Regions from separate parts of the Williamsia sp. R60 genome, predicted to be linked through region 3. Evidence: predicted binding sites of a transcription regulator. Region 3 holds the regulator's gene; each other region holds the start of a gene.

Evidence for each region. Region 3 encodes LexA, which represses DNA repair genes until DNA is damaged. Its sites were predicted from a motif close to CGAACANNTGTTCG; they were not measured.
Region 1: the regulator LexA is predicted to act here: its motif matches at 3,507-3,520, upstream of ACVWY6_RS00605 (DUF222 domain-containing protein).
Region 2: the regulator LexA is predicted to act here: its motif matches at 1,521-1,534, upstream of ACVWY6_RS12745 (error-prone DNA polymerase).
Region 4: the regulator LexA is predicted to act here: its motif matches at 1,949-1,962, upstream of ACVWY6_RS07640 (DUF222 domain-containing protein).

What each region holds. Positions count from the first base shown of each region.
Region 1 covers NZ_JBSSGR010000001.1:152,862-158,913, forward strand. Annotated here, with positions in the region: gene ACVWY6_RS00595 (MSMEG_0569 family flavin-dependent oxidoreductase) at 1-1,122, shown strand, start outside; gene ACVWY6_RS00600 (TIGR03854 family LLM class F420-dependent oxidoreductase) at 1,164-2,081, shown strand; gene ACVWY6_RS00605 (DUF222 domain-containing protein) at 2,159-3,478, opposite strand; gene ACVWY6_RS00610 (NmrA family NAD(P)-binding protein) at 3,918-4,802, shown strand; gene ACVWY6_RS00615 (alpha/beta hydrolase) at 4,987-6,052, shown strand, end outside.
Region 2 covers NZ_JBSSGR010000002.1:1,248,539-1,254,590, forward strand. Annotated here, with positions in the region: gene ACVWY6_RS12735 (serpin family protein) at 1-203, opposite strand, end outside; gene ACVWY6_RS12740 (alanine racemase) at 200-1,270, opposite strand; gene ACVWY6_RS12745 (error-prone DNA polymerase) at 1,547-4,834, shown strand; gene ACVWY6_RS12750 (reverse transcriptase family protein) at 5,084-6,052, shown strand, end outside.
Region 3 covers NZ_JBSSGR010000004.1:270,400-276,451, forward strand. Annotated here, with positions in the region: gene miaA (tRNA (adenosine(37)-N6)-dimethylallyltransferase MiaA) at 1-240, shown strand, start outside; gene dapF (diaminopimelate epimerase) at 268-1,152, shown strand; gene hflX (GTPase HflX) at 1,198-2,634, shown strand; gene ACVWY6_RS20210 (acyl-CoA dehydrogenase family protein) at 2,721-3,863, shown strand; gene lexA (transcriptional repressor LexA) at 3,969-4,688, opposite strand; gene ACVWY6_RS20220 (LysM peptidoglycan-binding domain-containing protein) at 4,911-5,435, shown strand; gene nrdR (transcriptional regulator NrdR) at 5,531-5,980, shown strand; gene hrpA (ATP-dependent RNA helicase HrpA) at 6,012-6,052, opposite strand, start outside.
Region 4 covers NZ_JBSSGR010000002.1:173,595-179,646, forward strand. Annotated here, with positions in the region: gene crcB (fluoride efflux transporter CrcB) at 36-518, shown strand; gene crcB (fluoride efflux transporter CrcB) at 515-880, shown strand; gene ACVWY6_RS07635 (acyl-CoA thioesterase domain-containing protein) at 1,014-1,865, shown strand; gene ACVWY6_RS07640 (DUF222 domain-containing protein) at 2,092-3,306, shown strand; gene ACVWY6_RS07645 (AIM24 family protein) at 3,436-4,194, opposite strand; gene ACVWY6_RS07650 (AIM24 family protein) at 4,205-4,930, opposite strand; gene ACVWY6_RS07655 (AIM24 family protein) at 4,936-5,559, opposite strand; gene ACVWY6_RS07660 (hypothetical protein) at 5,765-6,052, shown strand, end outside.

The DNA.
Region 1 (6,052 bases), on a different contig from region 3:
CGACTTCCGGGTTACCCGTATGCGGGCTCGGATCCCGATGGCTTCATGAAGCGTGACGAGGTGGTCGAGTGGCTGAACGGCTGGCTCGATACCTTCACCCCTCCGCTGCGCACCAACACCCGGGTGACCCGGCTTCGTCAGGCCCACGGCGGCGGTTTTGAGCTGACCCTGTTGTCGGAGGCCGGATCGGAGACGGTGACGTGTGACGACGTAGTGGTCGCAACCGGCGGATACCCCGTCCCGGTCGTGCCGCCGTACGCCCCCTCTCTGGACCCCGCTGTGGTGCAACTCCATTCGGAGCAATACCGCAATCCGGAGCAACTCCCCGAGGGAGCCGTACTGGTTGTCGGCACGGGCCAGTCCGGGGCGCAGATCGCGGAAGACCTGCACCTGGCCGGGCGTCGGGTGCATCTGGCGATGGGCAAGGCGCCCCGCGTTGCGCGCTTCTACCGCGGCCGGGACTGCATGACTTGGCTCGCCGACATGGGCGTCTACGACATCGGTGTGCAGGAGTATCCCGGCGGCCAGGCCGCGCGCGAGAAGACCAATCACTACGTCACCGGCCGCGATGGTGGCCGCGACATCGACCTGCGCGAGTTCGCGTCGCAGGGGATGAAGTTGTACGGGCTGCTGGAGAACGGCAAAGACACAAGGCTCGAGTTCGCGCCGACCCTTCGTGCATCGCTCGATTCGGCTGACACCGTGTACAACTCGATCTGCCAGGACATCGACCGGCACATCGAACGCGAGGGCATCGACGCACCGCCGGCGACTCGCTACGAGCCGGTCTGGGAACCGGACTCCGAGCCCACCTCGCTCGATCTGACCGAGGCGGGTGTCACCAGCATCATCTGGGCGATCGGCTACCGGCCCGACTACCGGTGGATCGAGGCCAGCGTGTTCGACGGTGCCGCCCGCCCGATGCAGACGCGAGGGATCACTGCCGTTCCGGGGCTCTCGTTCATCGGGTTGCCCTGGATGTACACGTGGGGGTCGGGTCGGTTCCATGGGATCGACCGAGATGCGGCGCATGTCGCGGCCGCGATCATCGACCGGACCCGTCCCGCCACGAACGGCAGCCGGCCGGTGACCGACGGGGCAACACTCGCCACCACACCCTGACGGTTGCTTTGGCCCACGCAGCGATGTGCGACCGTTGACGGATGAAGGTTCGCATCGGAGTCGGAGTTGTCTCGTCCACGGACCGGTCGCTCGCGGCAGGTCCCGCCCTGGCGGAGCTCGTCGACGAGTCCGAACGACGTGGCATCGACTCGCTGTGGCTGTCGGATCAGGCCTCATCTGCACACCACGTCGATCCGCTGATCGGGCTGGCCTACGCCGCGGGCCGAACCGAGAAGTTGAAACTCGGCACCGGGGTGCTGGTCCTGCCCGGCCGTAACCCTGCGCTGGTCGCCGCGCAGTTGGCCGGCCTCGCAGCGACCGCTCCGGGCCGGATTCTCCCGGCGTTCGGCGTTCAACCGGCGACGGTGTCCGACCGGACGATGTACCCCGTACCTCCCGGTCAGCGCGGCGCAGTCTTCGAGGAGGCACTCTCCGTGGTGAGGGCGTTGCTCACCGAACCGTCAGTAACCTTCGAGGGCAGCTTCTTTCACCTCGACGAGGCAACTGTGGGCCCGCGCCCAGCAAAACCACTCGACTTGTGGCTCGGCGGGCGCCTCCCGGTCAGCATGAGTCGGATCGGGCGACTGGCCGACGGGTGGCTGGGCAGCTTCGTCACTCCCGGTGAGGCCGCCGACTGTCGACGGCAGATCGAAGCCGCTGCCTCAGAGGCCGGCCGGGAGGTGGAGCCCGATCACTACGGCACGAATCTCATTGTCGCACCGCACGGTTCCGACGACACCGCCGTCGACACCGTGATCGCCGCTGTTGCACGTCGGCGAAAGGATCTCGCCGATCCGCAGCGGCTGGTGTGCCGGGGCTGGGACGAGGCCCGTTCTGAACTCGGCCGTTTCGTCGACGCCGGTATCACCAAGTTTGTGGTGCGCCCGGTGGTGCCCGTCGAGTCGATCGCCGAGTTTCTCGACCAGATGGCCGACGAACTGTTGCCCTTGCAAAACTGAGCACCCAACTCGCCTTCACGCTATGGAGTTGTCAAAGAGCAGATCCAGGTCACTTGGTGACGGTGTAGGCGAGCGTTCTAGGCTGCTGCCGGTGTGTTGGTGGTCCGGTGATGCGCAGGTATCGGCTTTTGCTCGCGGTCAACGCTTTTGGGCGGCGTGAACCACGGATGCCCATCGTTGCCTATGGCGACGGACCATCCGTGGTGGTGGATCATCCGGTGATGGTGCCGGCACAGTAGGACGGTATTGCTGAGGCTGGTGCTCCCGCCGGCTGACCAGTGCTCGATGTGGTGGGCATCGGTCCATCCGGCGGGCCGCCCGCAGCCGGGGAACGCGCACCCACAGTCGCGTGCCAGCAACGCTTTACGGATTGCCGGGGTGACCGTGCGATGCTCGCGGCCGACATCAAGCGGTACCCGCTCACCGTTCAAGATCATCGACGTCAACGTTGCATCGCAGGCCAGCATCTGCGCCGCTCGGCCACTGACCGGGCCCATCCACTGCAACCGGAACGCGGACCGATACCCCTTGTCGTCGAGGAACCGGGTGTACTCGTCGGTCGGCGCGGCCGGATCAGGTGGCGCCACGCCTTCCCCGGCCAACTCGCGGGCATCGACGGTCACCGTCAGATGCGGGCGCACACCACCGACCGTGGGCCGATCTTCGGCCTGCAGGTAAGCATCGATCAACCGCTCGAGCCCCTCGGCCATCCGTTGCGCCGTCGATCGCTGGTCAGGTGTGCCATCCTCGCCCGGAATCGGCCGAGTCAGGGGGTCCAGGCCCGTCAACAGTTTCTCGCCGAGAATCGCATCGACATCGAACCTGCCGCGCATCCGTCCATCGGGACTCAGGCCTAGCGACAGAGTGTTCAGCTCGGTGTTCTCCGCCACCGGCACGCCACCGGAATCAACAGCCAGGGCGAATGCGTCTCCCCGGGCTCGTTCCCCGATCTCGGTAGGCGTTGCACCCGACCACGCCTGCCCCAACAGACGATTCACGCATGCTTCACGCGCAGGGCCAGGTAACTGCGCCACGGCACGTTCCACATGTGCGATGCCCCGCACGATCGCATCGACCTGCTCGCCTGAGAAGTCACCTTCCGCAGCATGATCGGCCACCCGGGGCAGCGACACCAACGCCCGGCCGACCCGCACCATCCGGTGCGCGCACCCCGGCGCCAGCCCGCCGGCCATCAGCAACGACGCGGTAGACGACTCACCAGATCTCTTGGCCACGCCCCGCCGGTCCAGTGCGCCCACCCACACCGACATGACGTGATCAACGAGATGGCGAATCTTGATCAACGCCACCACCTGTTCGGCCAATTCATCATCGGCCTCGGGTGGTGACCCCTGCGCAACCACAGCCAGCGCTGTGCGGATTCCCCCGATATCCATGGCATAACGATAGAACAAACTATCGGTTCGCACAAGTGTTCGATTGAAGTTATTTCGTTGCATCCCAGGGTCTTTGGGGCAATTGGCACCATCGAACCGTCCAGTCTAACGACCGGGTCTGACATCGTGTCGGGGCAGCGATGCCTGACCGTGCGGCATCAAGGCATCCAGGCTTCAAGGGCCTCACCACCTGTGGGTCGGATGGCCGTTCCAGGCACCTCTGCCCTCATCCGCCGGGTCGATTGTCCAATAGCCCTGTGAAATCGTGCCCCATGCGGCCAACTCCGACCAACCTGCCAATTGGTCGGAAGAGGTTGGCAGCAGCAAGCATTCGAGCCAGGCAGCTATCGTCCAACCTGCTACCCGTGTGCTGAAGAACCTGTTTGTCGGTGCTGTGTTGCATCATGTCGACACGCAAGTGCAGAAGGAAGGTGACGTCATGACGATTGTGGTGACAACCCCAACCGGTCGGGTCGGGTCGCGAGTGACGCAACTGCTCATCCAGGCTGGGGTACGTCCGAGATTGCTGGTGCGGGATACCGCGAAAGTCCCAGCTGCAGTGCGTACAAAGGCGGACATCGTCGAGGTGGACCTCGGCGACGCCCCCGCGGTCGCGCGGGCCTGCTCAGGGGCGCGGGCTCTCTACTGGGTCGATCCACCGACCGACGACGATGACCCGGTCGCGGGGTACGACCGCATGGGTGCCAGCGCCGCCCGCGCCATCGTGGAATGCGGCATCGAGCGCGTGGTGTTCCAGAGCAGCGTGGGCGCAGAGGCAAGGCATGGTTTCGGTGAGATCGACGGGCTGGGGAAGACCGAGGATCGCCTCGACAGCACTGGCGCTGCTGTCACTCACTTGCGATGTGGGTATTTCTTCACGAACTTGTTGATGGACTTGGAGAGCCTCCGGAATGGGGTTCTCGCCACCACGCTGCCAGTCGACCAACGGATTTCGTTTGTCGACCCCCGGGACGTCGGGGATGTTGCTGTCGCCCGACTCTTGTCGGACGGTTGGGCGGGACGCCACACGCAAGGCGTCCTGGGTCCGGCCGACTTGTCGTTCAGCGAGGTTGCAGACATTCTCTCCGCCGCGTCGGGTCGCGAGATCGTTGCCCAGCAGGTATCGGATGATGTTGTGGCACAGCAACTCGCGAACTTCGGAATGACGCCCGCCCAGGTGGACGGGGTTGTCGGCATGTTGCGCGGCTTCCGCGGCGACTTCCTACCGGAGAACCGTCGCGACGCCATCAGCACCACCCCGACCACGCTGGAGTCCTGGGCGTATTCAGTGCTGCGGCCGGCGTTGCGCGCGGTGGGCGAGTGATGGGTCAGTACACCTCTGCCGCGGCGAACTTGTCCGCGAAGTCGTCGGCGGGCGGAATGGGGTGATGACGTCGATCAATACGCCGTCCGGCCCGTCGAGAATGAGGAGGCCGTCCGCATGATCGATGAACGGAGGACTCGGCCGACTTCGGCCCCGATCCCCGGCCGGCCTTAGGATGGGCGACATGGTGATGGCTGACCGGTCCGAGGTCCAGACGGCGTCCATGCCGGTTACTGCCCTGACTGTCGTCGGGCTGGCCGAGAGCTTGCTGAACGGCCTTGCCAGAGTGCCGTTTCGACGCCCGTGGCAGGGACCCGGTGGCTTGCTGGACAACCTGGGGCAGTCGGTCACCCGGCAGGTCGTCCGATCGTTCATGGGTTACTCGATGGGGCTGCCCATCGAGGAGTTCAGGTCGATGGAGAAGATCCTCGACGACATCTGCCGCGTCGTCATGCCTCCGTTCATCGAACTCACCGACAGCGTCGAGATCACACATGACACGATCGGCGGGGTCGACGGCATCTGGTGTCGTGCCAAGGCCAGTTCGGATGCCTACGTGGACAATTGCGACGACAAGCAGACGATCGGCGCCACGATCCTCTACCTGCACGGCGGTGGATATATCGGCACGTCCCCCATCATGTACGCAGCATTCGCAGCATCGTTGGTGAAGAACACTGGTTATGAGGTGTTCATCGCCGACTATCGGATGGCGCCGGAGTTCCCGTTCCCCGCCGGTGTGCACGACGCGGCAGACGTCTTCCAAGGTCTCCTCGACCGCGGGGTCGACCCGGAGCACCTCGTGGTCGCCGGTGACTCCGGTGGCGGCGGCCTCGCGACATCTCTGATCTCGTACCTACACTCCCGATCACTGCCCGTTCCGGCCGCGTTGGCCCTGTTCTCCCCGGAGATCGATCTCGAGCTCGATCATCCGTCGATCACCGACAACGCCCAATACGACATCCTGCCCTGGAACATTCCGGTGACCCCGTACCTGCAAGGCGTCCAGCCGAACGACGAGCGTGTGTCAGCGGTGTACGCCATGGCAGATCCGGAGTGGTTTCCGCCGACCTTTGTGTGCTGGGGCGGCGACGAGATGTTTCGCGACGGGATCAGGAAGTTCGCCGACGGCTTGGACAAAGCCGGAGTCAAGGTGCACGCGATGGAAGAGCGCGGCATGTTTCATGTGTTCCCGATCCTCATGCCGTGGGCCGAGGCATCCAAGCGCGTGTTCATCGCACTCCACGACC
Region 2 (6,052 bases), on a different contig from region 3:
GTGCCCCGCAGCACGTCGACGCCGAACCCGGTGGTGTCGACGACCATGGTGTCTGCCGTTTCGCGCACTTCGTCGACGCCGATCTGGTCGAAGCGGACTCCGGAGGCCTTGGTCAGTTGTGCGGTCACCGCCTGCTCCGTTTCCCGGGCACAACCGGCCACGGTCAGGGTGATGATCAGCATCACCGTCCACAGGGCTCTCACGAGTTGGCTCCTCGTGCGCTCACCCGCCACGGCGTCACCTCACCGGCGAGGTCGACCACCATCAGCTCGTTCGCGAGATTGACTGCGGCACAGACGTGATTGGGCGCCACCTGGACCCGGTCTCCCACCTCCGGCCGCGACTTCGAATTGGCGAAGTCGACGGTGGCGTGGTGTTCGGACAGTGCGATGACACGTGCGTCGGGATAGGTCGGCAGACGGCCACCGCCGCTGGCCCACGCGGGCTGGTCTGCTCCCAGAACCTTGCTGCCACAATCGAGTACCACTTTGCCTGCTTCGCGGTGGACGACCGTGGTGACCGCGGTGAGCGCCACCTGCGCAAACGTGCAGATACCCAACTCCACCTGCTGGGCATCACCGAACACGTACACCCCCGGCCGGATCTCGGTGAGCACCGAAGGATCCGCCTCGCTCGCCGAGGGTGTCGAACCACCACTGCGGATGACCGGATCGATACCGCCGTTGCGCAGCGACTGGGCTGCCATGGCAACGGCTCCGGACTCTTGCCTCGCCACCCCGGCGGGACGGCCGGGCTGGTAGCTGTGTCCGGGAAAGGTGAACGCGCCGAGCACTTTCAGTCCTGCCGCCACCGCACGGTGTCCGACATCGCCGGCGCGCTGAGGATGCACCCCGGTCCGGTGATGACCGCTGTCGATCTCGACGAGCACACGCGCGCCGGGCAAGTGCTGCGCCAACTGCCCGGCGCCTGCCGCCGAATCCACGGTCAGGAGCACCTCGGCCTGATCCATGACCCTGCGAAGTCGTTGCGCCTTGCTCTCGGTGACCCAGAGCGGATAGGCGATGAACAGATCGGTGATGCCCGCCGCCGCGAACACCTCGGCTTCGCCGATGGTGGCGACGGTCAGCCCGACCGCTCCATGCGCGATCTGACGGTGGGCGAGTTCGGTGCTCTTGTGGGTCTTGGCGTGCGGGCGCAGCGCCAGACCCGATCCGGCGGCGAACTCGGACATTCGTGCGAGGTTGGCGTCGAGAACGACGTCGTCGACGGCGAGAAACGGGGTGTCCAGGGCTGCGGTGGCAGTGAGCACCCTGTTGTCGGGGCCTGAGTCGACACTGTCGGTGTGGGTCACCGCGCCGTGCCGTTGAGGTGTGTGAGGGTGCGGCCGGCTGCTGTCGAGTGTGGCGAGGGGTGTTGTCTCCGGCCGCTCGGGCCACCGACATCGCGGTGCATCATGTGGGTCAACAATGCCAGAGTCGGGTCACCCGTGCCGACATAATCGGCTGTCCGGGCCGGTCCGTGGTGAGCGCTGAGAGCCGGCAATTGCCGGGCTTGTTCTTCGAAAACATGTTCGATACGGTGAGGTGTGGGTTGGCACAACGGCCCTCCGACCTGGTCGGAGCTGGAACGGGTTCTTTCCGGGCGGCCGCATGTCGGCGGCCGATCCGGCGAGACCTTTGCCGGCGACGGTGGCGACAGTCCGGCGTGGTCGCGTAAACGCACGCCCTACGAGGCCGGCGAGTTACGACGAGGCAAGTCGCAGGTCCGGTACGCCGAGCTGCACGCCCACAGCTCCTACAGTTTTCTCGACGGGGCCAGCAGTCCCGAGGAGATGGCAGAGGAAGCGCATCGGCTGGGCCTCGAAGCCTTGGCGATCACCGACCACAACGGGTTCTACGGTGTGGTGCGTTTCGCCGAGGCAGCCCTGGAATGGAAGCTGCCCACCGTCTTCGGCTCCGAACTCTCGCTGCTGCGTGATGCCCCTCGCACCGGTGTGGCCGATCCGGACGGTTCGCATCTGCTGGTCCTGGCCCGGGGCCAGGAGGGCTACCGCAGGCTGTCCCGGCAGATCGCCGCCGGACACATGGCAGCAGGTGAGAAGGGACTGCTGCGTTTTGACGTCGAGACGTTGGCAGGGGCCGCGGACGGGCATTGGCTGATACTCACCGGATGCCGAAAAGGCACTGTGCGCCAGGCATTGTCGTCGAGCGGGCCGGATGCCGCCGATGCTGCGCTCGGTGAGTTGATCGACCTGTTCGGCCGCGACAACGTGGCCGTGGAACTGACCGCGCAGGGGATGGCCGATGACGACGAACGCAACGCGGTGCTCGCGGGGCTGGCCCGGCGCAATCGGGTGATGACGGTGGCGACCACGGGCGCCCACTTCTCGGCGCCACATCGCAGGCGGCTGGCGATGGCGATGGCCGCGGTGCGTGCCCGCCGCAGCCTGGACGAGATGGATGGCTGGCTCGCGCCCCTCGGGGGCGCCCACCTGCGCAGCGGAGACGAGATGGCGCGGCTCCTCAGTGCTCACCCCGATGCCATCGACAACGCCGCGATGCTGGCCGGCGAGCTCGCCTTCGGATTGCACCTGATCGCACCGCAGTTGCCGCCGTTCGACGTACCCGAAGGGCACACGGAGAGTTCGTGGCTGCGAGAACTGACCGCACGCGGGGCCACCGAGCGGTACGGCACGCCGCAGAGCCATCCCAAGGCGTATGAGCAGATCGAGCATGAACTCGATGTGATCGACACCCTCGGGTTCCCGGGCTACTTCCTGGTGGTCGAGGACATCGTCAGGTATTGCCGCGACAACAACATCCTCTGCCAGGGCCGCGGCAGTGCAGCCAACTCGGCGGTGTGTTACGCACTGGGGATCACCGCGATCGACCCGGTCGGCAACGATCTGCTGTTCGAACGATTCCTGTCGCCCGCCCGCGATGGCCCACCCGACATCGACATCGACATCGAGTCGGATCTGCGAGAAGAGGCCATCCAGTACGTGTACCGACGGTACGGGAGGCAGAACGCCGCTCAGGTCGCCAATGTGATCACCTATCGGGGCAAGTCGTCGGTGCGGGATATGGCTCGCGCACTGGGGTATTCGGTGGGGCAGCAGGATGCCTGGAGCAAACAGGTGCATCGATACGATGCGGCGAAGGCCAACGAACACGACATCCCCGACGATGTGGTCGACCTCGCCAATCAGATCAACGGCATGCCGAGGCATCTGGGTATCCATTCCGGCGGCATGGTGATCTGCGACCGACCGATCGCCGACGTCTGTCCCACCGAATGGGCCAGGATGCCCAATCGCAGTGTGCTGCAATGGGACAAAGATGACTGCGCTGCCATCGGTCTGGTGAAGTTCGACATGCTGGGTCTGGGAATGCTGTCAGCCATCCACTACGCCATCGACTTCCTCGAGCAGCACCGCGGCATCCATGTGGACCTGGCGAAGATCGACCTGACCGAAAAAGCCGTGTACGACATGTTGTGCAAAGCAGACACCGTCGGGGTGTTCCAAGTGGAATCGCGGGCGCAGATGGCAACGCTGCCACGGCTCAAGCCACGCAAGTTCTACGACCTGGTGGTGGAGGTGGCGCTCATCCGCCCCGGGCCCATTCAAGGTGGGTCGGTGCACCCGTATATCCGGCGTCGCAACGGATTGGAAGAGCCGACCTGTGAACACCCTTCGATGGAGGCGGCACTCGCGCGAACGCTGGGGGTGCCGCTGTTCCAGGAACAGTTGATGCAGGTTGCGGTGGATGTGGCCGGATTCAGTGCGGCAGAGGCCGACCAGTTGCGCCGGGCGATGGGGTCCAAGCGATCGCCGGAGAAGATGAACCGGCTACGCGGCCGGTTCTACCAGGGGATGGAGGATCTGCACGGCATCACCGGGGAGATGGCCGACCGCATCTTCGAGAAGATGGCAGCGTTCGCCAATTTCGGTTTCCCGGAGAGTCATTCGCAGAGTTTTGCGTCCCTGGTGTTCTACTCGTCCTGGCTCAAGCTGCACCACCCGGCGGCTTTCTGCGCGGCGTTGATCAAAGCGCAGCCCATGGGCTTCTATTCACCACAGACGCTGGTTGCCGACGCCCGGCGCCACGGCGTCGCCGTACATGGTCCTGACATCAACCTGTCGCAGGTGGACGCCGATCTGGAGAACGACGGACTCGACGTGCGCCTCGGGCTGGCGTCGGTGCGGTCGATCGGTACCGAGTTGGCCGAGCAGATCGTCGAGCAGCGCTTGACCGGTGGCCCGTTCACGGGCGCAGCGGACCTGTCCCGGCGCACGGATGTGAGCACCAACCAGCTCGAGGCCTTGGCCACGGCCGGGGCATTCGACTGTTTCGGCATCAGTCGACGGCAGGCGTTGTGGGATGCCGGTTCGGCAGCTCAGGAGAAGTCCGACCGGCTGCCGCTGCATGAGAACAGTGCTGCGCCGGCACTTCCGGGGATGAGTGAGGTGGAAATGGCGGCGTCGGACGTATGGGCCACGGGGGTCAGCCCGGGCAGCTATCCCACCGAGTTCATCCGCCCCCAGCTCGACGCGCTGGGAGTGGTCGCGGCGGCGGACCTGTTGTCGGTGCCCGACGGTTCCCGTGTGCTGGTCGGCGGTGCGGTGACCCACCGGCAACGCCCCGCCACGGCGGCGGGAGTGACGTTCGTGAACCTGGAAGACGAGACCGGGATGGTCAATGTGGTGTGCTCGGTGGGTCTTTGGGCGAAATACCGCAAACTGGCCCAGACGGCGCCCGCCCTGCTGATCCGGGGGCGGGTGCAAAATGCCGAGGGGGCGGTGACGGTGGTGGCCGACCGCCTGCAGCGCATGGACCTCCGTGTCGGATCCCGATCTCGTGACTGGGCCTGACCTGGCCTCGTGACCCACTCGGCGGGATCGGTGGGCCGTTTGATGGATCGCTGCGAGTACCGGCCGGCATTAGCATGACGGGATGCGCGGTGGGAGGGGCGAGAGTGGGTTCTCCGAACCCGTCTCAGGGGCAACCCCTGGGTACATCTCACAGTTGGTATCAGCGTCCGACGCCGGCAGGCACGCTCCGCGTGCTACGCGGCGCCGCAGACGAGAGTTCTGGTCGCCCCGCCGCCGCGCATCTGTCTCATGACCACCGACTCGACCGATCCGGGAGACTCCACCGACTCCGTGCATCCTGACGATCTGGGTGGCCTCGGCCCTGGGATCCGGATCCCGGCACGGTCGCTCGACCTGCTCATCAACCGGCTCGAGGTGGATCCGCGGTGGTCGGTCCATGCGCTGGGCGACATGCTGGCGGCCACGACGGCGCCTGCCACGGCCACGGCCCTGCTCGGCCTGCTGCTCGAGAAGTTCCCCGAGAGGCCTGAGCCGGAGGCCGTTCGCAGGGCGTTCTGGTCGATGGTCATCGAAAACCGCAGCCACGTCTTCGGTGAACTGCCGACGCCCGAGATGACGTTCGGTCTCACTCCGCTGGCCGACGCCACCGATGTGGCGCGCTGGCTCGGCCTCACGGTGGGCGAACTGGAGTGGTTCGCCGATCGGGGTCTCTGGCTACGCTCGAAAAAGACTGCGCTCGCCCATTATCGGTATGTCACGATCCCCAAACGTGACGGCGTCAGGGTGATCGAGGCGCCAAAACCCCATCTCCGTGAGATCCAGCGCCGGATACTCCGGGAGATACTTGATCGCATCCCACCGCATCGTGCGGCGCAGGGATTTGTCGCGGGCCGGTCCACGGCGAGTTTCGCCTGGCCACACTCCGACCGCAACGTGGTGTTGCGGGTCGATCTGCGGAACTGCTTCCCGACCATCACCTCGGCGCGGGTGCGCGCGGTTTTCGCAGCTGTCGGACATCGGCGGACATCCCGGCTCTTGTCCGAGATATGCACCACCGCAACACCTCCCGATGTGCTTCGAGGACTCGACTTCGCCCACGCGTCGCTGCTGCGGGCGCGGCATCTACCGCAGGGTGCCCCGACCTCGCCGGCCCTGGCCAACCTGGTCATGCGCACCATGGACCGCCGGATCTGGGGTTATGCCCGGCACAACAACCTCCACTACAGCCGTTACGGCGACGATCTGGCCATCTCGGGC
Region 3 (6,052 bases):
CTGCTGTCGGCCGGCCTCCGGGACGGTGTCACCGCGGCTCGCGCCATCGGATACGCACAGGTCATGGCCGCCATCGACGGCGAATACGACGTGGCCCGCGCGCAGGAGCTGACCTTCATCGGTACGCGGCGTTACGTACGCAGGCAACGGTCCTGGTTTCGCCGTGACCCTCGCATCCACTGGCTCGACGCCTCGTCGCCGGACCTCACGGGTCAGGCGCTGCGCGCGGCAGGCAGATGAGGAGGTCGGGCGCGTATCGTTGACACAATGTTCGCACGCGTCGACTTCGTCAAAGGGCACGGCACACAGAACGATTTTGTGCTGTTGCCCGACCCCGGCGTGCAGTTGGACCTCACCCCGGAGTTCGTCTCGGCGCTGTGTGATCGTCACCGTGGCATCGGGGCGGACGGGGTCCTCCGGGTCGCCACAGCCGGGGCACTCCGCGACGCGGGTGTGCTCACAGCGCTCGGCGCCGGCATAGCCGACGACGATTGGTTCATGGACTACCGCAACGGCGACGGCTCGATCGCGGAGATGTGTGGCAACGGTGTCCGGGTGTTCGCGCATTTCCTTGCCGCGCACGAGCTCGTGTCCGAACGCTCCTTCACCGTCGGGTCGCGCGCGGGTGCGCGGCCGGTGACGGTGCACGCTGTGACGGGTTCGTCGGCCGACGTCACCGTGAACATGGGCCCAGCCCGTCTCGGCGTCGACAGCAAAGCCCAGATCGACGGCCGGCGGTACGCCGGGGTGTCGGTGGATGTCGGCAATCCCCATCTGGCGTGCGTGGTCGACGGGTTGAAGCCGCAGGATCTGGCGGACATCGATCTGTGCGGGTCGATCACGTTCGACAACACAGTCTTTCCCCATGGTGTGAACATCGAGCTGATCACCGCACCGTTGTCGGCAGGCGCTGCGGACGCCGAGATCACGATGCGGGTCCATGAACGCGGAGTCGGTGAAACCCGCAGCTGCGGTACCGGAGTCGTCGCCGCCGGCGCCGCTGCTCTGCGGTTCATGGGAAGGTCCGAGGGGACGGTACTCGTCAACGTTCCCGGGGGTCAGATCACGGTGACGGTCGATGACGAGAACACAACGCTGCGCGGCCCGTCGGTACTCGTCGGCGCCGGAGTGCTCAACGAGGGATGGCTCTAAAATCGGTATGCACCACACCTACCCGAGTGTCACCATGGTGATCTCATGACCGAAAACAACAAGGCCGGCAACGATCAGCGCGACGCGCCGACGATCGGCGAACTCCAGCTCGACGAACGCAGTTCGCTGCAGCGCGTCGCCGGATTGTCCACAGAGCTCACCGACGTCACCGAGGTCGAGTACCGCCAGCTACGACTCGAACGGGTTGTCCTGGTCGGGGTCTGGACGCAGGGCAGCACCACTGCGCAGGCCAATTCGAGTCTCGCCGAACTCAAGGCCCTCGCCGAGACGGCTGGGTCGGAAGTTCTCGAAGGTCTCATCCAGCGTCGTGAAAAGCCCGACCCGGCAACCTATATCGGGTCCGGCAAAGCTCACGAGCTGCGTGAGATCGTCTTGGCCACCGGCGCCGACACCGTCATCTGCGATGGCGAGCTGACCCCTGCTCAGCTGACCGCTCTGGAAAAAGTGGTCAAGGTCAAGGTTGTCGATCGAACTGCGCTGATCCTCGACATCTTCGCCCAGCACGCGACGTCGCGAGAAGGCAAGGCGCAGGTCGCGCTGGCACAGATGGAGTACATGCTCCCGCGGCTTCGTGGCTGGGGTGAATCCATGTCCCGGCAGGCGGGTGGCCGTGCCGGCAGCAATGGCGGCGTCGGACTGCGCGGACCCGGTGAGACGAAGATCGAGACCGACCGCCGACGGATCCGCGAACGCACAGCGAAACTGCGGCGCGAGATCCGCGAGATGAAGACGTCACGAACCACCAAGCGCGCCAAGCGAAAGCAGGCTGCCGCGTCAGCGGTGACCATCGTCGGGTACACGAACGCCGGCAAATCGAGTTTGATCAACGCGTTGACCGGATCGGGCGTGCTGGTCCAGAACGCCTTGTTCGCAACCCTCGATCCGACAACCCGTCAGATGTCCCTCGAGGATGGCCGTGAACTGGTCATCACCGACACCGTCGGATTTGTCCGGCATCTGCCCACCCAGCTGGTCGAGGCCTTCCGTTCGACCCTCGAGGAAGTCGCCGACGCCGATCTGCTCCTGCACATCGTTGATGGTTCGGACCCGGTTCCGACCGACCAGATCATGGCGGTGCGGAAGGTGATCGAATCCGTGCTCGAGGAGGAGAATGCAACAGCTCCGCCCGAACTGCTCGTGATCAACAAGATTGATGCCGCCGACCCGCTGGTACTGGCGCAGCTCAAAGGGCTGTTCTCGACAGCTGTGTTCATCTCGGCGGCCACCGGCGAGGGCATCGACGTACTCCTCGATCGCATCCGGGAGTCGGTGGCCAGGAACGACGTGCACGTCAGTGTCCGGGTGCCGTATGAGCGTGGCGACCTCGTGTCCCGGATCCATGCCGAGGGTGACGTATTGACCGAACGTCACGAGGCGGACGGGACTGCGATCACCGCCACGGTGCCTGCCGCGCTGTCGCGCCAGCTGGCATCTCTGGCCATTCCCGAGTCAGCCGAATAGCCCTCCGAACTGCAGCTTTGGGCCAGATGTAGAATCCGGTTACAGTTGGATATCCAACCAATGCCACCTGTAATGGAGACCTGACGATGGAACGCACCCTTTTCGAGCCCGAGCACCTTCTCTTCCGCGATTCGTACCGGAGCTTCCTCGAACAGCACGTGGCGCCGAACCACGAACGCTGGGAAGAGCAGAACCTGGTGGACCGGGATGTCTGGGTCGAAGCAGGCAAGAACGGATTCCTCGCGGTGGAGGCGCCCGAGGAGTTCGGCGGCGGGGGAGTCGACGACTTCCGTTACAACACCATCATCGACGAAGAGACCGTCCGCGGCGGCTACAGCGGTATCGGCTTCGCGCTGCACAACGACGTGGTGGCGCCGTACCTGCTCGACCTCTGCAATGACGAGCAGAAGGCACGCTGGCTGCCCGGCTTCGTCTCCGGTGAGCTGATCACCGCGATCGCGATGACCGAGCCCGGCACCGGGTCCGATCTCCAGGGCATCAAGACCAACGCCAAGAAAGACGGCGACAACTGGGTGCTGAACGGTTCCAAGACGTTCATCACCAACGGCATCAACGCGGACCTCGTCATCGTGGTGGCCCGCACCGACCCCGAGGCCGGTGCGAAGGGGTTCAGCCTGCTGGTGGTCGAGCGCGGTATGGAGGGATTCGAACGCGGCCGCAATCTCGACAAGGTCGGGATGAAGGCGCAGGACACCGCCGAGCTGAGCTTCGACAACGTCAAGGTGCCCGCCGAGAACCTCCTGGGCGAGGAGGGCATGGGCTTCATCTACCTGATGCAGAACCTCCCGCGCGAGCGCCTGTCGATCGCTGTTGTGGCGGCCGGTGCCATGGAGTCGGTTCTCGAGACGACAATCCAGTACACGAAGGACCGCAAGGCATTTGGCCGCCCGATCGGTAGCTTCCAGAACTCGCGGTTCCTGCTCGCCGAACTGGCGACGTCCACCGCTACCACCCGTGTGTTCGTCGATCGGTGTATCGAACTGCTGAACGAGAAGAAGCTCACCGTTCCGGACGCGGCGATGGCGAAGTACTACGCCACCGAGAACCAGGTCCACCTCATCGATCGTTGCCTGCAACTGCACGGCGGCTACGGCTACATGCGTGAGTACTCGGTGGCCAAGGCCTTCCTCGATTCACGCGTGCAGACCATCTACGGCGGCACCACCGAGATCATGAAGGAAGTCATCGGCCGAAGCCTCGGGGTCTGAGTACGTTTCATAACTACGCGAAGTGGGGTGCACCGGAAGGTGCACCCCACTCGTGTCTGCGTAGTACCCGCGTTTGTTCGGTTGCCGAGGATGTTGCCGGACGCCTCAGAGGCGCCGCATCACCGTGACGACTTTGCCCAACACAACGGCGTTGTCGCCGGGGATGGGGTCGAACACCGGGTTGTGCGGCATCAGCCACACCGCATCCTTGGTGCGTTTGAACGTCTTGACGGTCGCCTCCCCGTCGATCATGGCCGCAACGATGTCGCCGTTGTCTGCGACATTCTGCTGCCTGACGACCACCCAGTCGCCGTCACAGATGGCGGCATCGATCATTGACTCGCCGACCACCCGCAGGAGGAACAAAGATCCTTCACCGACAAGCTCTTTCGGTAGCGGGAACACGTCTTCGACGGCTTCCTCGGCCAGGATCGGCCCGCCGGCCGCGATGCGGCCGAGGACCGGAACGAACGTCGGTGTCGGCAGGGATTCGTCGGGTACCTGGACCTGGCCGGCCGCCGTGGCCGGATTGAGGTCGGTGTCCTGGATGTTGACCGCCCGGGGACGGTTGTTCTCGCGCTGGAGGAATCCTTTGCGCTCGAGGGTGCGGAGCTGATGAGCGACCGACGACGTGGAGGTGAGGCCGACGGCATCACCGATCTCGCGGATTGACGGGGGATAGCCGCGTTCGCGGACCGACGCCCGGATCACCTCCAGTACGGCTTTCTGGCGCGGGGTCAGCGACCCCTCGGCCAGCGGTTCGGAAGTGACCACCGTCGCGGCCGCCGCGTCCGGCGGCGTCCGGGTGTCTGTCGTATCGGCCATCAGGTCCTCCAGTTCGTACGGTGTCCGGCCAAGGTGTCGTAGCTGTCGAGAGAAGAAAACGCACACGTTGTTCGTTGGATTATGGGGATCACGCTAATGCAATCTGTCACAACTCTCAAACATTTGTTCGATTGGGCGTGGCGTGTGTCGGACCCCCGTGATACAACTCGAACATTCGTTCAATCGAACGAGTGATCGAACTGTTGACCCGAGGATCGAACAATGACTGCAGCCACCACCATCAGCCGCCCGGCCGCTGAGCGGCCCCGTCGCCGGCTCGCCCGAGTCGGTGGGCCCGTCGCCTCCGATCAGTACACCCGCACGGCGCGAGCGCGTGTCGACAGTACTCGCCGGCCGGCCGACCGCAGGCTCGCCGCAGACCGCCGTGTTGTGGTGGGCTGCTCCGAGCCTGGCAGTTACGCACCGTCGGCTGCCGTCGTCGAGCGCGATGTGTATTTCCGCCGACGTGCCTGGGCCGGGGCCGCCGTGGTCGGAATCGGCCTGATGATGCTCGTGTTGTTCCTCATGTTCTTCGGCCGGGTTGTCGAGAGCGGTGCCGCTCCGGCGAACACCGGGACGGCGGTCGTCCACGTGCAGTCAGGAGAATCGTTGGGCGACATCGCCTCTCGAATCGCTCCCGAGATGCCGACCGAAGCGGTGGTGGAGAAGATCATGGACCTCAACGCGATGAGCAATTCAGCGTTGTCGCCCGGGCAATCCCTGGTGACGCCGATCTACGCGCGGTAGCTGCAGTGCTGGGGCAAGCAATCGGCCGGGCGGTATCCTCTACAACAGAGTGTCCGGTCATTCCGACGGGGCCGCTGACGTCCGAGGAACCCTGCATGCACTGCCCGTTTTGCAAGAACGAGGACACGCGGGTCGTCGACTCACGGGTGGCCGACGAGGGCCAGGCGATTCGTCGTCGGCGGGCCTGCTCGCAATGCGGACGGCGGTTCACCACGGTGGAGAGCGCAGTCCTTGCGGTCGTCAAACGCAACGGCGTCACCGAACCCTTCAGTCGCGAGAAGGTGATGAGGGGCGTGAGGCGCGCCTGCCAGGGCCGTGCGGTCGACGATGACCGGCTGCACCTGCTCGCGCAGCAGGTCGAAGAGGCCGTCCGCGCCTCAGGATCGGCCGAAGTTCCCAGCAACGAAGTGGGCCTGGCGATCCTGGGCCCGTTACGGGATCTCGACGAGGTCGCTTACCTTCGCTTTGCGTCGGTGTATCGCTCGTTCGACTCAGTCGAAGACTTCCAGAAAGAGATCGACGATCTGCGAGCGGCCAAACCCTGACCGCCTTTCGTCCGGCAGTGGTGCCGCCGGATCAGCGCAGTTCCCGGATGGCCTTGATCGCCCGTTTCTCCG
Region 4 (6,052 bases), on a different contig from region 3:
ATGCGGTCGGCGCCGTATCGAAGTACATTCACGTGGTGACGCGGCCTGATTCCCACCCCGAACTCCCGGGGGATCCCGACCTCGTGGCTGCACGACCGTTGCACCTGCGTGCGGCCTCGCTCGCGATGGTCTTTGCGGGAGGCCTGCTGGGCACCGGTGCTCGCTACCTGATCGAGCAGGCCTACCCGTTCCACCCCCCGCAGTGGCCGTGGGCCACCTTCCTGATCAATCTTGCGGGCGCCTTTGCGCTGGGCATTGTCTTGGAAGCGCTGGCCAGGATGGGGGATGACACCGGACGCCGACAGCGTTTTCGCCTGTTTTTCGGTACTGGATTCTGCGGGTCATTCACCACCTACAGTGCCTTCGCTCTCGAAGCTTCTCTGCTCGGCAAGGATGGCGAAGTTGTTGTCGCCGTGGCCTATATGGCGACTTCTGTGGTCCTCGGTGTGGTGATGGCCTGGGCGGGCATCGCTGTTGCCACAAAGGCACGCGTGAGTCGATCGGCGCCCCGCCGATGATCGTCCTGGTGATGTTGGCCGGCGCGGCCGGAGCGGTAACCCGTTTTCTGGTCGACTCGGAGGTCAAACGCCGCCGCCCCGCAGTGTTCCCGTGGGGGACGGTGTTCATCAACGTGTCGGGCTCGTTGCTGATCGGGCTGGTGGCCGGAGTGGTGTTGTTCCACGGCCAACCAAGTGCCTGGCAGACCATCGTCGGGACCGGATTCTGTGGCGGATACACAACATTCAGTACGGCCAGTGTCGAGACGGTGCGCCTCGTTCAACAGGGACGCCACGGGATGGCCCTTTCCAATGCGGTTGTCCCGCTTGCTGTCTCGGTTGGTGCGTGCGCATTGGGACTCTGGCTCGTTTATTTGGTGTGAGTCGGTGCGCCCAGCCGTCGGACCGGTCTCGTGTGCCGCGCAGAAGTTGCTCTCTTGACAAAACTGGAACACGTTCTAGTGTCGTTCTCAGGATCCGGGAACGGGTCGAGTCAATCCTGAGGGGGAATGGACAGTGGGGTATTTCGAGCATGGCGACGAGGGCTTTCATCCCTTGCCATTCGCCCAGAGTCAGTGGGCACCGAACTCGATCAACGGCTCGGCGTTGGCCGGGCTGATCGCGCATGCGCTCGAGAAAGACTGCGGTGCAAGCAGTTATCGAGCTGCGAGATTCACCATGGACATCTTCCGGCAACCGGATTTCGCTCCGATTCAAACCCGGGGCACGGTGGTACGAGAAGGGCGCAGCATACGAATCGCCGATGTTTACGTTTACCAGGGTGATCGAACTGTGGCGCGGGCTTCGCTGGTGTCGGTGAAACCGACCCGGGAACCGGCGGGTGCCCGATGGCGTCCGGTCAGTCCCTCCATGTCCCTGGACGAGCGGGTCGCAGAAGCGTTGCCGCAACCTGGCATCCTGTGGGGCAGTGACGAACACCCTGATGGGTGGAGTGTGCCGATGCCGGAGCATCAGAATGCCAGTCGGAAGCGGCTCTGGTTTGACCAGCCCTCACTGTTTGACGACGTGGACAACACGCCGCTGATTCGTGCAGCCATGCTCGGCGAGCTGACCAATACTCTTACGAGCTGGGGCGATCGGGGTGTCGGATTCATCAACCACGATGCGACCATCCTGCTGGCCCGAATGCCGATCGGGAACGTCGTGGGGATCGAAGCCGACAACCATCTGTCTGCAGATGGCATTGCCGCGGGCGCGGCCACCATGTGGGACTGTCAAGGTGCATTCGGAATGAGCATGGTGGGCGCGATTGCTCATTCGGCCGGCAGTCTGGACGCGTCGAGCGGACCGGCTAATTGGCAGGAAGCCGAGAGTTCTCACCGGGCTACTTTCGACGCCGTCGAGTAGATGACGACAGCTGCCCGCGGGTCCTGATTCGATGAGCCCTGTGCCGACATGACTCGGGCGGGTTCATCCGAACAGATGACTATCGAATGTGTGTTCGAATGATTAGAGTGGTGGTAGCTGATCGCATGATGAACCAACTCTGAGATACGTGGGACTACGCCAAATACCTCGGTCGGCTGGCCCAGTGTTGTTGTCCCGATGTTGTTGTCTTGGAGGGGGTGTGGTGATGGCTGTTATTGATCTCGTTGATGAGGTCATCGAGGTGGAGTTTCCTGATGATCCGGCCGGCACCGTGGGCGTGGTCAGGGATCTGATCGCGTTGCGTAATGCTGTCGAGGCGCGGTTGGCGGCCGGCGCTGCGCTCATCGACCGGTTGGGGTTGGCGAAACGGGCAGGGTCGACGACGTCGAAGTTGTTGCAGGCCAACGGTGCTGCTCCGGTGACGGCGGCGCGGTGGCTACGGATCGGCACCGGGCTGACGGGGTTGGATCGTACGGACGGGTATTTCCGGGACGGGTTCCTCTCCGCCGAGCATATCGATGCGGTAATTCGAGGAATCAGCCATGTTCGCCGCCGTGCGGTGGGTGTGATGAGCGACGACTTCCGATCTGAGGTTGAGGGAGCACTCCTCGCTCATGCGATCTCTGGTGCGCCGCCCGCGGAGATCGGCCGGATCGCCCGGACGGTGGGTAACAAGGTCGCCGGAGAACAGGGTGGGGTGCCGGCCGCCGAGGACGCTTCGTTGAACAGCCTGGACTACGTCGTCACCAGCGATGGCCGCTTGTCGGGCAGCTTCGATGTGGATGCGGTGATCGGGGAAAAGATGATGGCCGCGCTCGATGTGTGGTCCCGACCCCGTCCCGAACCCGACGGGAGCGCCGATACCCGCACACCGACGCAACGACGAGCTGACGCCCTGCACCAACTCCTCGACTGCGGTGGCGGTGGGCAGGGCCTGGTGTCAGCACCGAAAACGGAAGTTGCTGTGACGGTTCCGGCTGATCATCCCGACCTTGCGTCACTGCGGTGGATGGGTCCGGTCACCGAAGCAACCGCAGCCACGTTGGCGTGTGATGCCACCATCACCTCGGTCACCCTGGACGGGCAGCAGGTGCCGATCGATCTGAGCCCACCCCAGCGTTTGTTCACCGGGCCGGTGCGTAAAGCGATTCTGCTTCGCGATACCTGCTGCATCAAATGCGGGGCACCGGCAACCTGGTCAGACTGCCACCACATCGTCCACTGGGCCGATGGCGGGCCGACCACCCTCGCGAACGGATGCCTGCTGTGCCGGACGTGCCATCGGGCCGTGCACCACACCGACTGGGACATCACCATGGGCACCGACGGGCATCCCTGGCTGATTCCGCCCGCCGACATCGACCCCGCCCGACAACCGCTACCGGCCTACAACCGCCGAACCCTCACCCTCGCAGCATAAGTCGACCAGCGACTGCCATCCGCGCCCTCGATGTGGTCGAGACCGCGCAAGATCCTTGACAACTCCATAGTGTGAGCTCCGCGCGGGTGTTTTGCGACTCCCAGGCCAGCGGGGTGCAATTGCCCGCCGTCAGTACTGCTGCTGGCCCGCCATCTGCGTCTGGATTCGTTGCTGCAGGCGTTGCAGTCCCATGGTCGACAACCCGGGGATCTGGCTCTCCAGCTGGCGGACCAGGTTGTGGTCGTTGATAACCTTCTCGCTCGACTGGATGAGAACTGTTCCGGCGCCGGTGAAGTCGAACTGCTGTTCCTCGCCACTGGCGGCGCCCATCATCGCTGCACCGGCTGCCATGAAGCCCGTGATCCACCCCTGGTCGTAGTGGTGACTAGGGGAGGGGCAATCGGCCCAGCCGACCAGTGCCTCTGGGTCGACCCGCAACGGCGGTTCGGCGAACATGACCGGTCCGTTCGAGGATGCCAGGAACTTGCCGGTGCCGATGAGTGTCAAGTAGCCCGGCACGATCGACTGGTTCAGCTGAAGCCCGGGCTCGAAAGCCAACAGGTTGGCCGCCCGAACCGTGAGGTTGCCGTCTTCGAGGTCGTACGAATTGATGTCGAAGCCGCGGTCGCCGATGATCAGTGTTCCCTGGCCCTGGGCGATCACGTAGTCGCCCATGTACAGCGGCGCGCTGATGGTGCCGGCCAGCGACTGCATCATGGCTGTCTGCATGCCCTGGACCAGAGCCTGGAACTGCATCTGTCCGTAGTAGGCGATCATGGCGCCCTTGGACATGATCCAGGGCTTGGTCAGCTGCATGTAGTACGCGTACGTGTTGCCCGGAATGTTGTCGTCACCTTGCAGCATCGACGGATTCAAGATGTCGCTCATGGCTTTTCCCTTACAGCTTCTGTTCGGATGCTTGGACGAAAACGGTTCCTTGGCCCTGGCACTGCAACTGCATGGCCTCGCCGGCGCCGCGGCCGACGGCGTCGCGCCAGCCCATCGTCGATTTGAGCTGCGTTTGGACGTTGCCGAACGTGCCGACGAAGGCCTGCGGATCCACGATCACCGGATACTGGCCGCCGACCTGGATCTCCAACACCTCACCGTGAGCCAACAACACGACCGAGCCCATGCCCTGAAGTTGGGTGGTGAACATACCGTCGCCGGTCAATGCGCCGGTGGCGGCTCCGCGTAGAGCACCCATGATTCCGCCGCCTCGACCGCCGCCGCCCCCGCCGCCCTGCGAGGTCATCGAGACAATCGATGCCTGCAGCCCCGACGTGTAGCCGAGCGTGCGCGATGCGTCAGCGGTGACCGTTCCCCCCTGGGGCATGTCGATGACATGGACGGCAAGACCGGCAAACCCGTAGTGCACGTCGCCATTTCCCTGCGCAAGCATCGTGGCCTCGTGCTCGCCGCGCATCATCCGACCCGCCATGCCCGCGACGGCACCCATGCCGCCCATTCCCGGCATGCCACCCCCTCCTGCACCGGGGATCTGGTGCGGCGAGAACTGCACCTGACCGGTGTAGAAGAGCATCGCGCCCTTACGCGCAACCACGCCACCGGCGTGACCGACGTTGACCTTGACCACTTTCGAGTTCACTTTTTCAAAGACCATTGCACTCACCGTTCCGCCGGCTGGATGGACACAACACCCTGACCCTGCCACCGCAGCGAGAACGCCTCACCGCCGTCCTGGCCAATCATCGACCGCCAGCTGACGTCGGTGACAAACGATTGCTGCAGTTGACCTTTGGCAGACACAAACGCATCCGGGTCGACCACCAGAGGCATGTTCGGGCTCACCTCGAGATGAATCAAAGGACCGCCGGCCGACAGCAGGGCAACCTGACCCGTGCCCGACACCGTCGTGGTGAAAAGACCCTGCCCGCTGGACATTCCGCCGAGTCCCGAGAACTGGACATTGGTTTGGAGATTACCGGCCATCGCCAGCAACTGCCGAGACTCCACCTGGATCGTCTCGTTGTTCAGCTGCAACACCGTTGTGTACTGAGCGCCGATCGCGAGGTGGACCAGGCCATTGCCCGTGCACTCCATCAGTTTGAGCGATTCACCGGTGGCCTTCTGTTTGAGGCCGGCGAGCACACCCGCCCCGCCGCCGAATCCGGCTGCCTTGAACTCAACCTGTCCCTGGTACGAGACCATCGACCCGCTGACGGCTTTGATCGATGTGTTGTTGAGCCGCGCCTCGACCACGCGTTTGGTCAATCCGAATAACTCGGCCATGTTGTGCGTCCTCTGAGTTCAAGCGTGCTGAGCGATGACTGACATATCGTAGGCACCAACAACCCAGGTGAACAGCCCGAATCCTCGGTTCGACTGACGTCCGCACACATGGTTCGTCGCGCGGCGCCGCCGAGCGCAGCCGGAATGCCCGATGGGTTCGACCAGACGGACGTGAGCGCTGGTCGGCTGCCGTAACGTGACCGGCGTGAATGATGCGTCGTGGGGTGCGGTAGGTGTCGGGATTTTTCTCATCGCGGTGGTGTTCGGTATCGGCTTGTATGTCCGGTACAGACAGAACGAGGCGGCTCGGCTTGATCACGACGTCGATCTTGCGGTGAAACTGCGGACGATCGCAGGCCAGGACCCGGTACGGGCGGCGGCGATCGACGAGTTCGAGACGGCGATCTACGAACGGTTGTTCTACGCATCCACGGTCGGGCCACGAGCGCGGGGCGCGGCGTGGGCCCTGTTGGGTGCCGTGCTCGCGGCGTTC